One region of the Actinomadura sp. 7K534 genome, then DNA from elsewhere that is predicted to be linked to it. Evidence: riboswitches for the same ligand, from Rfam matches in the RefSeq annotation. Region 1 holds a riboswitch; each other region holds the start of a gene.
What was found. A riboswitch is a leader RNA that binds a small molecule or an ion and turns the genes downstream of it on or off. The one in region 1 is predicted to bind cyclic di-AMP.
Positions count from the first base shown of each region.

Region 2: linked by a shared signal. The riboswitch ahead of E1266_RS31365 (CHAP domain-containing protein) and the one ahead of E1266_RS14910 (M15 family metallopeptidase) in region 1 are both predicted to bind cyclic di-AMP.
Region 3: linked by a shared signal. The riboswitch ahead of E1266_RS10650 (CHAP domain-containing protein) and the one ahead of E1266_RS14910 (M15 family metallopeptidase) in region 1 are both predicted to bind cyclic di-AMP.
Region 4: linked by a shared signal. The riboswitch ahead of E1266_RS21475 (C40 family peptidase) and the one ahead of E1266_RS14910 (M15 family metallopeptidase) in region 1 are both predicted to bind cyclic di-AMP.

Region 1 is NZ_SMKB01000061.1:6,224-10,794, forward strand. It holds gene E1266_RS14900 (hypothetical protein) at 1-34, shown strand, start outside; gene E1266_RS14905 (hypothetical protein) at 169-585, shown strand; gene E1266_RS14910 (M15 family metallopeptidase) at 591-1,265, opposite strand; cyclic di-AMP (ydaO/yuaA leader) riboswitch at 1,271-1,447, opposite strand; gene E1266_RS38800 (hypothetical protein) at 1,658-2,221, opposite strand; gene E1266_RS38805 (TerD family protein) at 2,819-3,199, opposite strand; gene E1266_RS14920 (tautomerase family protein) at 3,368-3,748, opposite strand; gene E1266_RS14925 (helix-turn-helix domain-containing protein) at 3,812-4,291, shown strand; gene E1266_RS14930 (HD domain-containing protein) at 4,305-4,571, opposite strand, start outside.
Region 2 is NZ_SMKB01000251.1:2,753-7,323, reverse strand. It holds gene E1266_RS31375 (M48 family metallopeptidase) at 1-34, opposite strand, end outside; gene E1266_RS38395 (hypothetical protein) at 31-1,299, opposite strand; gene E1266_RS31365 (CHAP domain-containing protein) at 1,336-2,286, opposite strand; cyclic di-AMP (ydaO/yuaA leader) riboswitch at 2,295-2,492, opposite strand; gene E1266_RS31360 (C40 family peptidase) at 3,000-3,917, opposite strand; gene E1266_RS31355 (NYN domain-containing protein) at 4,237-4,571, opposite strand, start outside.
Region 3 is NZ_SMKB01000036.1:38,320-42,890, reverse strand. It holds partial or broken gene E1266_RS10655 (PP2C family protein-serine/threonine phosphatase) at 1-727, shown strand, start outside; cyclic di-AMP (ydaO/yuaA leader) riboswitch at 1,194-1,336, shown strand; gene E1266_RS10650 (CHAP domain-containing protein) at 1,348-2,109, shown strand; gene E1266_RS10645 (CDP-glycerol glycerophosphotransferase family protein) at 2,417-4,571, shown strand, end outside.
Region 4 is NZ_SMKB01000112.1:8,624-13,194, forward strand. It holds gene E1266_RS21460 (hypothetical protein) at 1-405, opposite strand, end outside; gene E1266_RS21465 (FHA domain-containing protein) at 394-876, shown strand; gene typA (translational GTPase TypA) at 967-2,820, opposite strand; cyclic di-AMP (ydaO/yuaA leader) riboswitch at 3,011-3,147, shown strand; gene E1266_RS21475 (C40 family peptidase) at 3,155-4,156, shown strand.

The DNA of each region.
Region 1 (4,571 bases):
CCGCGACGTCCAGGGCGACCTGAACATCAACTAGGCGCCGCGGCCGACGCTCCCGAGCGAGTTCCGGTTCACTCGAACCTCGGGAGGCCCGTCCCCGTATGACCGGCCGTGGGAGAGCAGCCGGGACGCCGGCTCTTGGTCGGCGGAGAAGCGTGAGGGCGCGCGTCAATGACCGGTGACGCGGCCCGCCCCGCCGATCCCTGGGCGCCGTTCCTGGCCGCGCTCGAAACCCAGTGCGGGACGTGCGGCGGCACGGGCAGCGTCGTCCGCGAGCAGTGGCGGACGTGGTACCGGCAGGCCGACGAGCTGGTCCGGGTCGCACAGGCGGCGCGCAGGGCGGCGGACATGACCCCCGAGAATGCGCCGCACCAGGACTTCTCCTACGGCTCGGTCCGGCTGGGCCCGGCCGAGCCCTCGATCGTCGCCGCCATCGACCGCGCGATCGACGACCACATGAGGGCCCGGCCGGAGGGCCCGGAGGAGGCCGCCTGCGAGACGTGCCGCGGCTCCGGGATGGTCCTCACCCCCACCGGCCGGCGCCTCGCCGAGATCCTGGCCCGCCACGGCTTCTTCCGCGACAGGTGACGCCGTTACGCCTGGCCGACGTCGAACTCCCAATGCCACGGTTCGTACGGGCTGCTGTAGGCCCACCTGGGGTGCATCCAGCCGTACTTCTTGGAATTGTCCTCCAGCCACTTGAACTGGGGTGAGGACTCGCGCTGGACGCCGTCGCACAGGTCGACCGCGATCCCGATCCCGTGCTTGCTGTTGCCGGGACGCGCGGCCATCCCCGCCGGCATGCGCTGGTAGAGCTGCTTCTGCTTGTTGTAGCCGCGGTAGGAGCTCCGCACGCACATTTCCTTGCCGAAGCGATCGTGGTACGCGGCGTTGAGCTTGTAGAAGGCCACCGCGGCGTCCGCGCGCAGGTACTCCCCGTCCTGGGGCAGCTTGCAGAGCTGGTCGACCGGGATCCGCCCGTTGGCGTACCGGGCCGTGCTCTTCGAGGGGTCGCAGTCATCCGGCGCCTTGCGCGGCGGCCCCTCGTCCCGCTTCGCCGACGGCGTGTCGTCCCGCTTCGTCGCCGACCTGTCGACGCGCTCCGCGACGGCCCTCGTTGACGGAGGCTCCTTGGAGTCCGCGGAACCGCCGTCCGCCGAACCCCCGTCCAGCGGCGCCACGGCCACGGCGCCCGCGAAGACACCGGCGAGGACGACGCTCAGCACGGGAGCGGGCTCGATTTTCTTCTTACGGTGCCGACCGATCACGGCAGTTGCTCCTTCCATGCCGCCTACCGGGTTAGCTGACGGATTCGGGCATGGAAGTCGCCCTACGACCCTCGTCGCACGTGGCGTGGAGGCGTCGATTCACCCCTGCGAGGCGGGCATGGACCCGCACATCGCGCTGGTTCCCCGGCTCCGCGCACACGCGGACTCGGCGCAGCCGCCCGCCCGGCCGACACACGACCCAGACGGAACGGACACGATCAGATGGTTACGGCACCTGGCAGGCGCCGATTTCGGACTGACCGTACCAAAGCTTCAAGCAGGTGCAAACACCCCGCAAACCTGACCCCACCTGCCCAAACGCCCGCACGCCCCTGACCCCCGGGCATGCAGGCTCCCCGAGGACTCGATCAAACAGCCGCCGCGGTATCGAGCTATAGGACCTGAAGAACGTCCTGATGGAAGCGGTCCATCGCGTTGTCGATGCTGCGCACGAAGCCGGTCTCCTCCGTGCCCCGCTTGGTGCCCATGCCGGACGGGAGGGTCAGCCGGAAGGTGGTGATCTGCTTCCCGCCGCCGGGGACGAGGATGCCGGGTTCGCTGGTCAGGTTCGCCAGGAGCTCGCACGGGCCGGTCTTGTGGCCGGGCGTCAAGGCTTCAATGCGGAGCTCGGGCGGAGCCTCGTGCAGCTGCCGCAACAGCCATTGGACGCGGGTGAGGGCACGCGCGCGGTCCGCGGCGGGGATCTCGACGGTGGTCTCGATCTGGCCGGTGCGCAGATCGGCTTCGAGGAGGACCGGCCCACCGGCCGTGGGCATGCGGATCTCGGCGCTCATCCGCCCGGTCTCGACCAGGGACGTGACGGTCTGCAGGCGGCGCACCGACGCGTCCCCGTCCCGCCGCCTGCGGAGCACGGGAGCGACACCCGTGCCGGTCCTGCCGCTCAGGCGCAGGCACAACTGCCGGATCAGCTTCTCCCAGCTCTCGGCCACCTGCATGGCGCGCCGGTCGCCCAGGCGCAGCGTCCCGGCGGTGCTCGCTGCCGAGGGCGAGGTCGTTCGACAGGGTGATCACGGCCTCGTAGCCGTTCCGGGCCGCGACCTCGAGGTAAGCCTGCACCTGCTCCGGTTTGAGGGGGTTGCCGCCGGTCTTGGTCTCGATCAGCGCCGTCCAGATCCTGCCCGCCCTCGCCACCCGCAGCACGCCGTCCGGCCGCACCTTGCCGTCCCCGTGCTTGAAGTCTCGCCTCGGCGAACGTCTGGACCATCCCGGCCGGAGCGTTGAAACGGGCGGTCAGCCGGCGACCGAACTCGGGAACCTGCGCCATCACCGACAGCAGCGTGGCGGTGGCGCGGACCTCGCGCTCCTGGTCATTGCGCAGGCCGGTCACCGAGAACAGGCGTGCGTGCCGCCACGAGGAATGCTCGGCCAGATCGACCTTCGCCGCCTTGGGGAGGGTGGTCTTCTTCTTGGCCGTCCGAACCCGCTTCGGCCGCTCGTCCTTGACCGGCGTAGCGGCAACCGGTTCGGGCTGGTCGGTGTCGGACGTAGGGCCCTCCGAGGACGGCGCCTCGCCCGGCTCGTCCTCGTCGCCGTCATCGACGTTGATCTTGAAGTCGGTGGCCAGCCCCGCGAGCCCGGATTCGTACCCCGAAGGTCGCCCCCCTGTAGCGGCTGGCGGCGACGACCGGGCGTTCCACCCCGGGACGCAACGCCGTCAGGTCGACGAGGATGCGGTCCTCACTGCCCGTGGCGGTGGGCGCCTTGCCCAGGAGCCGGACGGACTCGTCGGCCGTCGCGGGCTGGTTGTAGAAGACGAAGTCCGCGTCACTGCCGACCTTGCCGTCGGCGTCGACCAGGAGCACCGAGACATCGGCCTCACCTTCACCGGAAGGATCGATCCAGCTCAGCGCGACGGTCAACGGCCCCGTCGCCGCGATCAGGCCGGACAGGTCGATGTTGGCGCCCTTGGACATCTGCTGCACTGGCCGGCTCCTCGTTCCGCGGCGGTCACATGTGCGCGGCGGAAGCCATGATCGCCGCAGGCCGCCGGGCACGCAGAGCGATCATCTGAATGCGCGCTGCCAGCGTACGTTCGGATCTCCGGCTCTTCACGGGAGGGGCCACACCCGGCCAGCCGTGGGCTACTCGGCGCGGGCGCCGCCGACGAACGTGCGCTCCCGCGGGGACGCCACGAGTTCGACCATGGTGCCGGCGCGGAACTCCTCGCCGAGCACATCGGTGATCGCGTCGGTGAGGCCGGCGCCGAGGCGGGCGGTGATCTCGTCGGCGTCGGGACGGTCGAAGGCGCCGGCGCGGACGCCCATCGTCAGCGAGGCGCCGGTGTCCACGCTCTCGCCGCCCTGCACGAAGCGGCCCGCGGGCACTCCGGCCAGGCGGATGCCCACCAGGTCACGGGCCCATTCACCGTAGACTCCGATGATCGCTTCGGTCAGCGCGGTGACGAGCTCGGATTCCTTGCCCGACAGCCTGTTCTCCGGAAGGTGCACGGTCAGATGCGGCATGGCGAGCCTCGTTCCCTTTGACCTTAAAAGCTTTGCACTCAAAGGTACTTGGAGGGGCCGCCGATGTCCACCGCCCCGGACGGTCCGGCCGTCGACGAGGCCGTCCGCACCCTGCTGCTGCTGATGCCCCGGCTGGTCGGCCGCGCCAAGCGCCTGCCCGTCCCCCAAGCGCTCCAGGGCTTCGACCTGGCCCCCCGCCACCTGGCACTACTGGCGCACCTGGAGTACGACGGCCCCGCCAGCGTCAACGAACTCGCCGCGCGGCTGGAGGTCGCCCCGACGACCGTGAGCCTCATGGTGAGCGAGCTGTCCCGGCGCGGCGTCCTGGAGCGCACCACCGACCCCGCCGACCGGCGCCGCCGCATCATCGCCATCGCCCCCGCCTACACCGCACCGATCGGCGAATGGCTCTCCGGCAACGCCTCCGCGTGGGAACGCGTCATGCGCGACCTGTCCCCCGCCGACCGCGCAACGGTGATCACCGCCCTACGCGCCTACGAGACCGCCCTGGAACAGGGCGCCGACCGAACCGGCGAGCGCTGACAACGACCACCGGCTAGGGACCCTCATCGCCGTTCAACACTCGCGTGAACCAATCGAGGGAACCGCCCTTCTGCACCTCCGCGGCCAAACGCTTGGCGGACGCGGTCTGGAGTTGGGCGAGTGAACTGTCGATCCAGGGCTGGGTGTTCCGGTTGCCGTGCTCCCGGTACTCGACGGCCTGAATGAGGCACTCGAGCTTGTCCGCGTCGCGGGCGCACATCGCCTCGGCGCCGACCTTCCCTTCGTACTCCGCGACGACACCCGTGATCATCGCCGTGAC
Region 2 (4,571 bases), on a different contig from region 1:
CGGCCGGGCCTTCGGCCGCCTCTGCCTCGCTCAAGTGAGCTCCCGTTTCAGGTAGTCGCGCCATAGGGCGGTGAAGCGGTCCCGGGTGAGCCCCAGCACGTCGCGCAGCGCGGCGGCCTCCGGGACGCGCCCGGCGGTCCGGTAGAGCCGCACGAGCGTCGCCTCACCGTACCGGCCCGCGACCATCCGGCAGGCGAGCCAGGACTCCTGGTACGCCTGGGAGAGGCGCGCGGATCCGGCGGAGAACGCGTCCGCGGCGGGCAGCGCGGACGGGACCCGTCCCGCGGCCACCTCGCGGCGCAGCTCGGCCGCCGCCGCCCGGACGCCGACCCTCGTGCGGAGGTAGCCGACGTAGTCCGCGAAGCCCTCGATCAGCCACAGCGGAGTCGTGCGGTCGCGGGCGCCGCCGGTGGCGACATGCGTCAGCTCATGGGTCAGCACGACGTCGCGCCCCAGGTCGTTGAGGCGGCCGAAGGTGCCGGGGGAGACGACGACGCGGTCCTGGCCCCGGGCCCGGCCGGCGGACGGTGCGACGGTGGCGAGGGCGGCGATCTCGTCGAGGCGCCGGTCCGGGCCCGCGAGCGCGGACGCCAGCCCCGCGTCGGCGGGGACCAGGGCGACGACGCGCCGCGCCCACCCGGTGCCGACGACGCCGGTGACGACGGGGACGGCCGCGTCGAGGCGTCCGGCGATCTCGGCGAGCCCCGGGGCGTCGCCGATGACGAGGCTCGCGCGACCCTCGGCCGTCTTCAGGTCGCCGCCGTCCCAGATCGCGGGGTCGTCCCGGAGGCCGCGGGACGCCCCGTCTCCGACGATCGTCCAGGTGCCGGAGCGGCGGGCCAGCGCCAGGTGGCGGGAGGCGACCACGTCGCCGCGGTCGAAGCCCCGCAGCCGGTGGCGCACCTCCACGCGGACGACCACGGCACCCGCTTCGCCGTCCGTGCCCTGCGGGGCGACGACGCGTTCCTCCCAGCGCTCCAGCGGAAGCCTGCGGAGGTTGCCGTACATGCGGGACTGAGCTTCTTGGAAGGCGGCGGGTGCGGAGGCCACCGTCGCCAGGAACGCCGCCCGGTCACCGCTGCGCACGGCGCGCGCGCGGTTGGCGAGGACGGTGGCGGCCGCCGCCGGGTCGAACGTCCCGGTGCCCTCGTCCGCGCGGACGGGGCGCGGGCCGTCGTCGCCGGAACGTGCGCCGAGGAGCGCCCCGCCGCCACCGAGGAGCACGGCGGCCCCGCCCGCGCCCAGGGCGAGTGCCCTGCGGCGCGTGACGGGGCCGCCGTGCCCGGGACCGTCCTCCATGCGCGCGATCCTATGCAGCGGGCGGAGGAGGTGCCGTCACGACCTGTACTCTGGGTATCCGTAGCCGACGATGCTCCGGGTCGGGCGTTCCCTGACCCGGACGGCCTCGTCGGTGTTGCCCTCCACGGCCTCGATGGTGCTGTCGTTGATCTTCTTGGTCACGATGCCGATGTGCACGATGTCGTCGAGGCTCTTGCCGCCGCGCCATGAGTAGAAGACGATGGCGCCCGGCTTGGGCTCGGTGCCCCAGCGGCCCTGGTCCCGGAACCACTTGGCGTGGGCGATCGTCCATGCGTCGCTGCCGAACTGGTCGGTGAAGCCGAGCTGGTCGCCGATCCATGAGATGAACATGTCGCACCAGGCTGCGGCCCCATACCCCCGGACGGAGCCGCCGTCGCGCGCGACGGTCTCCTTCGCGCGGGAACTCTCCGTGTACCACTTGTTGAACTTGGTCTCGCCGTTGCCGTCCTCCTCGATGCCGACCTGGGAGCGGGCGAGTTCGATGGCCTGCTCGGCGGTTGGGCGGGTGTCCTCGGCCGGCTTCTCCGAGCCGCCGGACTCCGGCCGTTCGTTCCCGGAGCGCTCGCCGTCCTCGCCCTCGCCGCCGTCGCGGCCGCCGCCGTCCTTCGGCGTGGCCCGGCTCTCCTTCTTCGGCCCGCCCTTCACCTTGTCCTTGGACGAGGACGTGCCGCCGCGCTCGCCGCCGCCCTTGGCGCCGTTGAGGTCGGCCGCGGTGACCTGGGCGGGCACGGAGCCGAACGGCAGCACCGACGCCTGCGCGGTGGCCGCGGCGGTGCCGAGGACGGCGGCGCCGACGATCACGCCGCCGGTCGTCCGCCACGTCAGGGTGAGGCGGCCCGGTTTGCGGTGCTTGCCGGACGGCTTCTGGTTCTCGACCGGCAACGTCTCGACCGGCAACGTCTCGACCGGCGGCTTCTCGGCCGGTGACTTCTTGCCCGGTGACTTCTTGCGGTGTGCGCCTGGCACGGGGGATCTCCTGACTTCCATGCCGCCTACCGGGTTAGCTGACGGGTTCGGGCGTGGAAGCCGCCCTACGGCGGCTCTCACCGGTCGTCCGGGAGAGACGCGCCGATTCACCCCGGGTGCCGGAATGCCCGTCCGGGGCTAGCCCCGGACTCCGGCGGATATGGGTCCCCGGTTCCGCGCGTCGGCGGATTCGGCGCTGCCGCTGCGATCCTGGGGGCGTGATGGGGCCCGTGCGCGGGACCTGTCTCCCGCGTGCGAAAGAGCGGCGCCTGATGTTGTGGGTGTTGTGCGGACGGCGGCCCGTTCGTCCGGGAGCCGTCCGTGCCTGACCCGCGATGTCCGCCGTCGCAGCGCGCTCAGCGCCATGCCCGCTGGGGCGTGCGCACGGTGGAGCCGGGCCGGCCGGGCCTGCGTGGAGGCCCGCTGCGGCACCGTGGGTGCCGCGGGCGACGCGTGGAGCGCGCCGCCGGCAGGGGGAGCGGCACGTGGCTCGCGCCGCCGTCACGCGGCAGCTGGATGTGCCGCGTGGGACCATGGCGCCCGGTGGGCGCCGTGGGGCTCCGGCGTCTGGCGGGCGCCGTGAGTGGTGTAAAGGTACCAAAGCACCAATAGAACGCAAACCCCCCCAAAATCAACAACGGACCAGGTCAAGACCTGGTCCGCTGTCGGAGTGGGCTCCGTCACGCCCGCCGCGGGGCGCTCCGGGGCGGGCGTCAGGGCCGCCCGGCGCCGTAGTAGTTGTTCAGGTAGTAGCCCGAGGTGATGCTCACGACCTCGACGTTCTTCCCGGTGCGCGGCGCGTGGATCATCTGGCCGTTGCCCACGTACAGGCCGACGTGGCCGAGGCCGCTGAAGAACACTAGGTCGCCCGGCTGCAGGTTGCTCTTGTCCACCCGCTTGGTGGCGGCGTACTGGGAGTTCGTCGTGCGGGTGATGCCCACGCCCGCCGCCGCCCACGCCTTCATGGTCAGGCCGGAGCAGTCGTAGGAGTTCGGGCCCTCGGCGCCGTAGGAGTACGGCTTGCCGAGCTGGGCGTAGGCGAAGTCGAGCGCCGTGCGGGCCGAGCCGCTGGCCGGGCCGTTGTAGGTGCCGCCGATGTTGCCCGAGCCGCCGCCGGACGACGGCGTCGTCCCGCCGAGCCGCCGCAGCAGCGCCTTCTGCTTGGCGACCTCCTTGTCGAGCTTCTGCTTCTGCTCCCGCAGCTCCTTCGTCTTGGCCTTCACGTCCTCGTAGGACGCCTTGGCCTGCGCCTCCTCGCGGCGGAGCCGCTGGGCGGTGGAGAGGAACTGGGTGAGCTGGGAGCTGCGCTCCTGCGACAGGTGCGAGAAGACCGCGGCCTGGTCCAGGATGGCCTGCGGGTCGTTGCTGCCGACGAAGCCGGTCACGCCGTCGGTGTCGCCGTTCTTGTAGGCGTCCGCCGCCATCTGGGCGATCCTGGAGCGCTGCTCCTCGAAGGCCGCCTGCTCCTGCTTGCTCGACTTGAGCGCCGTCTGGTACTTCTTCTTGGCGATCTTGAGCTTCTCGTTGAGCTGGTTGAACGCCTCGACCTTGTGGTCCATCTGCTCGGCGAGCTTGTCGAGCTTCTTCTGGACCTGCGCCCGGGTCGGCTGCGGGTCGGCGTGCGCAGCCATCGGAGGAGCCGCGAGGGAGACCGCCAGGGTCAGACTCGCGACGGCCGCCAAGCGGCGGGAGGCGCCTCTGCGCGCCGATCCGCCCCGCCGGTCGCGCTCGTGCGCCGTTTCCCCGATGCGATCATTGGCCACGGTCGGTTTCGCCTCTCTCGTCCTCGACATCAGGCGATGACATTAGCGAGGCGCAACAACCGTCACAACCGGTTCATCACTCTTTGGTCGACTTACTTGAACAACATCCACTTTCCGTGATGACAAGATCACGTACCGCGATGCTTCCCTTATGACAGCCTTATGGGGTCCTTATGGACGCGCGGCCTCACGCCCGGCCCAGCCGGCGCAGCAGCAGCGTCGACGGGCAGGGCCGGGCACTGGCGCGGCGCGCCGCGTCGGCCACCTCGCGGTCCGACGACACCACCACGACCGAGCGGCCCGGCGGCTCCGCCCGCACCAGCTCGCCGATCAGCTCGTCGGCGGTCTGCCCGGGACGGCTGAACAGCACCCGCACGCCGCGCGGCGCCGCGATGGCGACCGGCGCGTCCAGCTCCGCGCCGTCGAACACGCAGGTGACCTCCGCGCGGGTCTGCGCCGCCAGCCCGCCGAGCCCCGACAGCAGCCTGCTGCGCTGGTCCGCCAGCGGCAGCTCCCCGTACC
Region 3 (4,571 bases), on a different contig from region 1:
GCAGGAGCGGATGGCGCAGGAGCGGCGGGTGGCGGTGACGCTGCGCCGCGCGATTCTGCCGGACGAGGACGAGTCCGAGCGGCTGCCGGGCCTGATGACGGCGATCCGCAGCCTGGCGGCGGAGAGCACCGCCCGCATCGGCGGGGACTGGTACGCGACCCGCGCGCTGGCGGACGGGCGCGCGCTGTTCGCCATCGGGGACGCGGCCGGGCACGGGCTGCCCGCCGCCGCGGCGATGGCGCGCAGCCGCAACGGGCTGCTGGGCCTGGCCTGCACGGGCGAGCCCGCGGGACGGCTGGTGGGCTGGCTGAACGAGCTGGTGGGCACCATGGACCCGACGGCGACGGGGACCGCCATCGTCGCCGTCTTCGACCCGGGCCGGCGGGTGATGGAGTGGACGTGCGCCGGCCATCCGCCGCCGATCCTGATGCGGGGCGGCCGGGCGGAGCGCCTGGAGGTCGTCCGCGACCCGATGCTCGGCGCGATGACGGACTGGGAGTACACGACGATCACCACCCAGCTCGACCAGGGCGACGTCATCTTCCTGTACACCGACGGGCTGGTGGAGCGCAGGGACGCCGACCTGGACGACCGGATCAACCGCCTCACCGACATCCTGCAGGACTCCTCCACCCGGCCGGAGCTGGTGCTGGACGAGGTCCTGGCCCGCATGGAGCACGACAGGGCGGCCGACGACACCACGCTCTTCGCCGTCCGCGTGGAGTGAGGAGCGTCATGTTCGGGGGCGGGAGAACCGCCTCGTGTGATGTGCACCACGCGTAACCGGGGGTGAAGACGGCCGGTACGTGGCGGACCGCCATGTGCCGGCCGTCGTCGTCCCCGGGTCCTTTACCTTTCCCCGGATGCCGGGAGGCCCCTGCTGGCAGGGGCTGTGGCCGGTCGACCGGTGATCGGGAAGACATCGGGTCCTTACGCTGTTGGTGGTGTCTTGGAAGGTCTTTGAGCAGGCAAGACGGTGTTTTGTCCGCGATTTGCGTTCCTTGAGAACGTTGATACCTTCTATCCGAATCACGCAGCGCACCCCATGCGTTGCCACCGGCCGCCCATGTCGCGGCCGAGGATCGCGGAGCGGATCCCGCACGCGATGCGCGCCAGACGATGCGCGCCCCCTCACCGAGATCAGTCGCTGAGATAAATCCGAACAGTCAGCACCGCGCCCGCGGTGCGAGGCCGAGTCCGTCCGGTCGAATCCGACCGGCACGGAGCCGGGGACCCAGGTTCCAGGGGTGAATCGGCGCGTCCGAGAGTCGCGCCGTAGGGCTGCTTCCATGCCCGAATCCGTCAGCTAACCCGGTAGGCGTCATGGAAGACAAGGAGATTCCCTGCATGACCGGTCGTTTCAATCGACTTTCCATGGACAACATCACCGCCGAGGACAAGGCGGTCGGCGCCGCGGTAGGCGCGGTGCTCGCGGGGGCCGTCGGGCTCGCGCTCATCAACCCCCTCGCCGGCGACGCGTCGGCGGAGACCACTGCCCAGGCGGCCGCCAAGAACGGCTCCGTCGCGGCGAGCGTCTCGAACCAGTCGAACCAGTCGAGCGGCTCCACCGCCCTCTCGGCCGCCGAGGCGCGCAAGATGGGCTACAAGGTCCCGCCGCGCGACGTGGACCCGTCCGAGGTCATCAAGCTGGCCGAGAAGCAGGTCGGCATCTCGGAGGGCCGGGGCGGCCAGACCAAGTACCACGACTGGTTCGTGTCGACCCCGCACGCCAAGGCCACCGCCAAGCGTGACGGCGGGTTCTCGGTCAAGGCCTACAACGGCGCGCAGTGGTGCAACATGTTCGTGTCGTGGCTGGGCGCCCAGACCGGTGTGAAGAACATGGGCTGGGACGCCTACACCGTCCAGCACGCCTCCTGGTTCAAGGAGACCGGGCGCTGGGGCCAGAAGGCCAAGCCGGGTTCGGTCGTGTTCTTCGACTGGGACCGCGGTTCCAGCATCGGCGCCATCGACCACGTCGGGATCGTCGTCAAGGACAACGGCAACGGCACCGTCAGCACCATCGAGGGCAACACGAACGACAAGGTGGAGAAGAAGGTCCGCAGCAAGTCCGTGATCGTGGGTTACGGCTACCCCGACTACAAGGCCTGATCCACCGCACGGCCACGTCCGTGCTCCACGCGGTTCCGCGTCGATCGGAAGGCGCCCGGCAGTCCTGCCGGGCGCCTTCTGGCGTTCCCGGGCCGGGTGCCCCTTCTCTCCGCGGAAGTCGGGTAATGCCAACCATTGACAGCCTTTGATCGCTCTTGGACCTCAGCGCGGCGTTCCTGGAAAGGAATCCGTGCACGCGCGTCCGACCGGCGCCTGGAAGGGAGCGTCCACGAGCGGGAAGGCCGGGGTCGGGCGCCTTCGCCGGAGGTCCGGGGGCTCCCGGAGCCGAAGCCGCGGGGGGATGTCAGTGCGCCCGGATCTGAGTGTGGTCGTGATCGCCTACAACGATGCGCGGAGGCTGCCGCGCGCGGTCGCGTCGGCGCTGGGGCAGTCGCTGGGCGGTGTCGAGACGGTCATCGTCGACGACGCGAGCACCGACGGCACGGCGGAGGTCGCCGACCGGATCGCCGCCGCGCACCCCGGCCGCGTCCGGGCCGTGCACCTGCCGTCCAACTCCGGCGGCTGCGGCCGGCCGCGCAATGCGGGCGTCGAGGCGTCCACCGGCCGGTACGTGATGTTCCTCGACAGCGACGACCTGCTGGACCGGCACGCCTGCCTGAACCTGCTCGGCGCCGCCGAGGACACCGGCGCCGACCTGGTGTCCGGGCGGTGCGACCGGATCTTCCTGGACCTGCCGGAGGGGGCGCGGGAACGCGTCCGGCCCTGGTACCCGTGGCTTTACCGGCGCAGAGCCGTGTTCGGGTCGCTGGAGGAGAACCCCCGCCTCCTCTACGACACCCTGTCGACCAACAAGGCGTACCGCAGGTCCTTCCTGGAGGAGCACGGCCTCAGGTTCGTCGAGGACCTGCACTACGAGGACCTGCTGTTCACCGCCGAGGCCTACCTGGCGGCGCGGGGGACGGCGCTGATCCCGCACCGCGTCTACAACTGGCTGGTCAGTGAGCGGACGCCGGCGCCCTCCATCTCCAACCGGCGCGCGGACCTGGCGAACTTCGCCGACCGCCTGGAGATCCACCGGCGCATCGACATGCTGTTCGCGCTGCGCGGCGCCCACGAGCTGGGACGTGCCAAGGACGTCAAGTTCATCAACCACGACCTGGTCCTCTACATGCGGGAGATGCGCGGCCGCGACGTCGGCTACCAGGAGCGGTTCCTGGGGCTCGCGGCCGCTTACCTGGCGGAGCTCGATCCCCGCGTGTTCGAGGAGGCCAACACGCTGCCCGCGATCGCCGCGTACCTGGTGCGCGAGGGGGACCACGCCGGGGCGCTCGCGGCCGCGGAGTACGCCCCCGAGAAGCGGCCCGAGCTGCGCGCGCGGCTCGTGGAGCGGGACGGGCGCGTCTTCTGGGGCGCGGGCCGGCCCCGCGGCGCCCTCGGCCGCCGCGTCCTGGACGTCACGGACTTCGGCTTCCATCTGCGCCCCCTGAAGGATCTTCGGCCGGCCAACACGGTGACCGAGCTGGAGATGCGGGGAGGGCGGGCCCGCATGGCCGGCCACGTGCTGAACCCGCTGGGCCGCATCGGCCCGGCCGGACTGTCCGGCACACTGGAGTTCTGCGACCGGCGGCGGAAATCCCGGAGGGCGCGGATCCGGGCGAGGCTGCGGCACGAGGGCGACCGGATCGGCTGGGAGGCCGAGTTCGACCCCGTCGCGGTGCTCCGGCCGACCGGGCTCATCGACCCTGTCTGGGACGTCCGGCTCCGCCTCAGGGCGGACGGTGAGGACGTGGTCACCCGGCTGGGCGAGGGCCGCGGGTCGCCCAAGCTGGACGGGGTCGTGCTGCCCGTCCGGCCCCGGCTGACGCGGTTCGCCGGGGACCGGCTCCGCTCGTACGTCACGGGCGGCGGGCACCTGGCGTTCGCGCTGGAGACGGACAGTCCGTGGGCGCGGCTGGCCGGCGCGGCCGCGCGCCGCGTCCCGGTGGTCCGGGCCGGACGGCGCGCCTGGCGGCGTGTGCGGCGGCTGGACAGGAGCGCCCGCCGGAGGCTGACCTCGCGCAAGACCAAGGTCGCGGTGTTCAACCGGGTGCTGAGCCGGCTGCCGGTCCGGACGGGCCTCGCGGTGTTCGAGAGCCAGCTCGGCAAGCAGTACTCGGACAACCCGAAGTACGTCTACCGGGAGCTGCGCCGCTCGGGTCTCCCGGTCAGGGCCGTGTGGTCGTACGCGTCGTCCCCCGACGGGTTCCCGCGCGACGCCGAGCTCGTCAAGCGCGGGTCCTGGGCCTACTACCTGGCGCTCGCGCGGGCCGAGTTCTGGATCGACAACCAGGGCTACCCGGACGGGCTCCGCAAGCGGCCGGAGACCACCTACATCCAGACCTGGCACGGGTCGGCGTTCAAGCTGATGGGCCTGGACCAGCCGCGGCTCAAGGGCGGTGCCGCCGCGGAGCGGGAGCGGCTGCGGCGGATGGTCGATCGCTACGACTGCTTCCTCGTCCGGT
Region 4 (4,571 bases), on a different contig from region 1:
CAACCGCAGCACGGCCAGCCTCAGCACGGCCAGCCCCAGTACGGCCAGCCCCCGAACCAGCAGGGCGGGCAGCCGCAGCACGGCGGCGGCCAGCCGCCCATGCAGCATCAGCAGCCGGGCGGGGACCCGTGGGGCATGCCCCAGCAGCAGCCCCAGCAGGACCAGTGGGGCGCACCCCAGCCGCAGCAGCAGTACGGCCAGCCCGAGCAGCAGTACGGGCAGCCGCAGGAGCAGCAGTTCCCGCCGCCGCAGGACCAGTACCAGCAGCGCGAGCCGCAGTACCAGCCGCAGGACCAGTACGCCCCCCAGGACCAGTTCGGCATGCCGCAGCCCGGTCCGGCGGACCACGGCTTCGGGGCGCCGCCCCCGCAGCACGGCGGCGGCCAGCCGCCGATGCCGCCGCACGGGCGCGAGGCGACCCTGCTGCCCCCCGACCAGAACCAGGGCCCGCGCCCCGGCGCGGACCCGGGCGGCACGGCGTTCATGTGCCCCTACTGCGAGGCGGTGCTGTCCAACCCGGGCGCCGCGCAGTGCGAGTCGTGCCTGCGGCCGCTCCCGGGGAAGGGCACGCCGATCCTGCGCGTGCAGTTCCCCACGGGCGAGCTGAAGGTCTCCGTCGGGCAGCACCTGGTGCTGGGCCGCGACGCGGGCCAGTCCCCCGTGGCGTCGACGTTCACGCAGTACGACAACGTGTCGCGGCGCCACTCCACGGTGTGGCTCGACCCGTCCGGCACCGCCTGGGTGCGGGACGAGGGCTCCACCAACGGGACCTTCGTCAACGGCGAACGACTCCCCCGCGGCGTGGAGGCCCCCCTCCGCGACGGCGACCAGCTCCGCCTGGCCGCCGACGTGACGGGCACCGTCCAGCTGGCCTGAGCAGCACGTCAAAGGGCGGCCCCCGGTTCACGTGAACCGGGGGCCGCCCTCTGTCGTTGGTTGGGCCGGGTCGCGCCGGCCCGGCGGGTGTCAGCCGGCGCGCTTGGTGCGGGCGCGCGTGCGCTCGCGCTCCTTGGCGTCCAGCACGACCTTGCGGATGCGGACGAAGCGCGGCGTCACCTCGACGCACTCGTCCTCGCGGCAGAACTCCAGTGCCTCCTCCAGCGACAGCAGCCGCGGCGGGGTGAGCCGCTCCAGCTCGTCACCGGTGGACGACCGCATGTTCGTGAGCTTCTTCTCCTTGGTGATGTTGACGTCCATGTCGTCGGCCCGGGAGTTCTCCCCGACGATCATGCCCTCGTACACCTCGGTCGTCGGACCGACGAAGAACGTCCCGCGCTCCTGCAGGTTCATGATCGCGTACGCGGTGGCGGCGCCGGCCCGGTCGGCGACCAGGGACCCGGACGGGCGGGTCCGCAGCTCCCCGAACCAGGGCTCGTAGGACTCGAACACGTGGTGCGCCATGCCGGTGCCCCGCGTCTCGGTCATGAACTCGGTGCGGAACCCGATCAGGCCGCGCGCCGGGACCAGGAACTCCAGCCGGATCCAGCCGGTGCCGTGGTTCGTCATCTGGACCATCCGGCCTTTGCGGACGGCCAGCAGCTGCGTGACGGCGCCGAGGTGGTCCTCGGGGATGTCGACGGTGAGCCGCTCGACCGGCTCGTGCTTGCGGCCGTCGATGACCTTCGCGACCACCTGCGGCTTCCCGACCGTCAGCTCGTAGCCCTCGCGGCGCATGTTCTCCACCAGGATCGCCAGGGCCAGCTCGCCGCGGCCCTGCACCTCCCACGTGTCGGGCCGCTCGGTCGGCAGCACCCGGATCGACACGTTGCCGACGAGCTCGCGGTCCAGCCGGTCCTTGACCATCCGGGCGGTGACCTTGGTGCCCTTCTCGCGTCCCGCCATCGGCCCGGTGTTCGTGCCGATCGTCATCGAGATCGCGGGCTCGTCCACGGTGATCAGCGGCAGCGGGCGCGGGTCGTCCGCGTCGGCGATGGTGTCGCCGATCATGATGTCGGGGATGCCGGCGATCGCGATGATGTCGCCCGGCCCCGCCTCCCGCGCGGGCTTGCGGGTGAGCGCCTCGGTCATCAGCAGCTCGGTGATCTTCACGCGCTCGACCGTGCCGTCATGCCGGCACCACGCGACCTGCTGCCCCTTCTTGATCGTCCCGGCGTGCACCCGGCACAGCGCGATCCGGCCGAGGTAGCTGGAGGCGTCCAGGTTGGTGACGTGCGCCCGCAGCGGGACGTCCGGGTCGTAGGACGGCGCCGGGATCGTCTCGGTGATGACCTTGAACAGCGGCTCCAGGTCCTCGCCCTCCGGCATCTCGCCGTCGCCCGGCTTCTCCAGCGAGGCCCGCCCGGCGCGCCCCGACGCGTAGACGATCGGGAAGTCGATCTGCTCCTCGTCGGCGTCGAGGTCCATGAACAGCTCGTACGTCTCGTCCACGACCTCGTCGATGCGGGCGTCGGGGCGGTCGGTCTTGTTCACGACCAGGATCACCGGAAGCCGCGCGGCGAGGGCCTTGCGCAGCACGAACCGGGTCTGCGGGAGCGGGCCCTCGCTGGCGTCCACCAGCAGGACGACGCCGTCCACCATCGACAGCCCGCGCTCCACCTCGCCGCCGAAGTCGGCGTGCCCCGGGGTGTCGATGATGTTGATCGTCATCCCGTTGTGCAGGACCGCGGTGTTCTTGGCGAGAATGGTGATGCCCTTCTCGCGCTCCAGATCGTCGGAGTCCATCACCCGGTCGTCGACCTGCTGGTTCTCGCGAAAGGCCCCGGACTGCCAGAGCATGGCGTCGACGAGCGTCGTCTTCCCGTGGTCGACGTGGGCGACGATCGCTACGTTACGGAGGTCGTCGCGCGTGGAGTTGGGCATGCGAGGCTCGCCTTGGCTGAGAGAACGGGGATCGCCGCAGAGCGCGGCACTGACTCATTCTACTTGCCCGCGCCCGCAGCCCGCCCTGCAGCGGTCGTCCGGTCCGTCCCAGGGCCCCCGATTCGCCAACTTTGCTCGTTCTTTGTAATCTGCCCGAGATCCGGTCGTTCGGAGTCCCGCCCCCGGGACTGCGGCCGGAGCGCCTAATCTCCCGCGTGTCGGGAGAGCCGGGGACCCAGGTCCCTGGGGTGAATCGACGCACGTCGTAGGGCGATCTCCCCGCCCGAACCCGTCAGCTAACCCGGTAGGCGCGCGAGGAGAGGAGAAGACCGGCTTGGCTCCGGCCCCCCGACGGTGGCGCCGCATCGCGCCCGCCACCACGGCCACGATGCTCCTGATCGGCCTCGGCACCGCCTCACCCGTCACCGCGCACGCCGCCGCACCGGCCCGGCTGTCCCCGACGCCCACTCCGACGACGGAGGAGGGGCTACGCAAGAGCCTCGACGCGCTCAACGAAGAGGCCGAGATCCTCACCGAGAAGTACAACAAGACCCGCGTCGACCTCGGCAAGGCGCAGCAGGCCGAACGCGCCGCCGCCAGGCGGGCCGCATTCCTGCGCGCCCAGGCCGCCCCCGCCCGCGAGCAGCTCGGACGGCTCGCCGCGGTCAACTACATGACCGGCGCACCCGACGTGATCTTCGGCGCCGACGGCTCCCCCGAGGGCCTCGCCGAACGCGCCTTCCTCACCCAGAGCCAGGCCAACGCCGTCCTCTCCCTGCAGAAGCAGATCCAGCAGGCCGAGACCGCGCAGCGCACCGCCGAAGCCACCACCGCCCAGGTCGAGAAGGCCACCGCGGACGCCAAGGCGGCCCGCGAAGCCGCCCGGAAAAAGGTCGCCGAGGTCATGAAGCGCCTCGACAAGCTGACCACGACCCGCGTCAGCGACCCCCGCAGCGGCCTCCGCGCCACCGTGAAGGGCTCCGACCTCCCCGCCGACATGGCCCGCAAGGCCCTCGGCAAACTCGGCTCCCCCTACGTGTGGGCCGCCTCCGGCCCCAACAGCTTCGACTGCTCCGGACTCGTCGTCTGGGCCTACGCCCAGGTCGGCAAACGCGGCCTCCCCCACTACACCGGCGCCCTCTACGGCCTCGGCACCAAGGTCCCCCGAGACCAGCTCCGCTCCGGCGACCTCGTCTACTTCGGCGGCAGCCTCCACCACATGGGCATCTACCTCAGCGACGGCAAGTACGTCCACGCCCCCCGGACCGGCGATGTGGTGAAGATCTCAAGGCTGTCCGACCGCTCCGACTACGCGGGCGCCAACCGCATCACCTGAGACGTACGAGGGCTTCCTGCGGCGCGGTAGGAAGCCCTCGTATTTATTGTTTTTTGTTGGTTAGGGCCCTGGGGGCCCTAACCAACAAAAAACGTGCGATCGCTGCATCGCTCCGACTCGCCTAGCGGCTCGCTGCGCGATCGGGCGGTGTTTATTGCATTGCCCTTGGCAGTCAGGCGCTGGAGCGCCTTCCCTTCGGCGGGCACTGCGTGCGATCGCTGCATCGCTTCGACTCGCCTAGCGGCTCGCTGCGCGATCAGGTTTCTTGCTTCGCTCGAAACCTGCCTTCGGACGCAATCGCGACGGTTTGGGTTGTCGCGGGGTTGCGGTGGTGGCTGATGTCCGTGCGTACGTGGGCTGATGTCGGCGTACCCGTTGTCGCCGGTTGCCGGTGACGGTATGCGGCCGACCGACC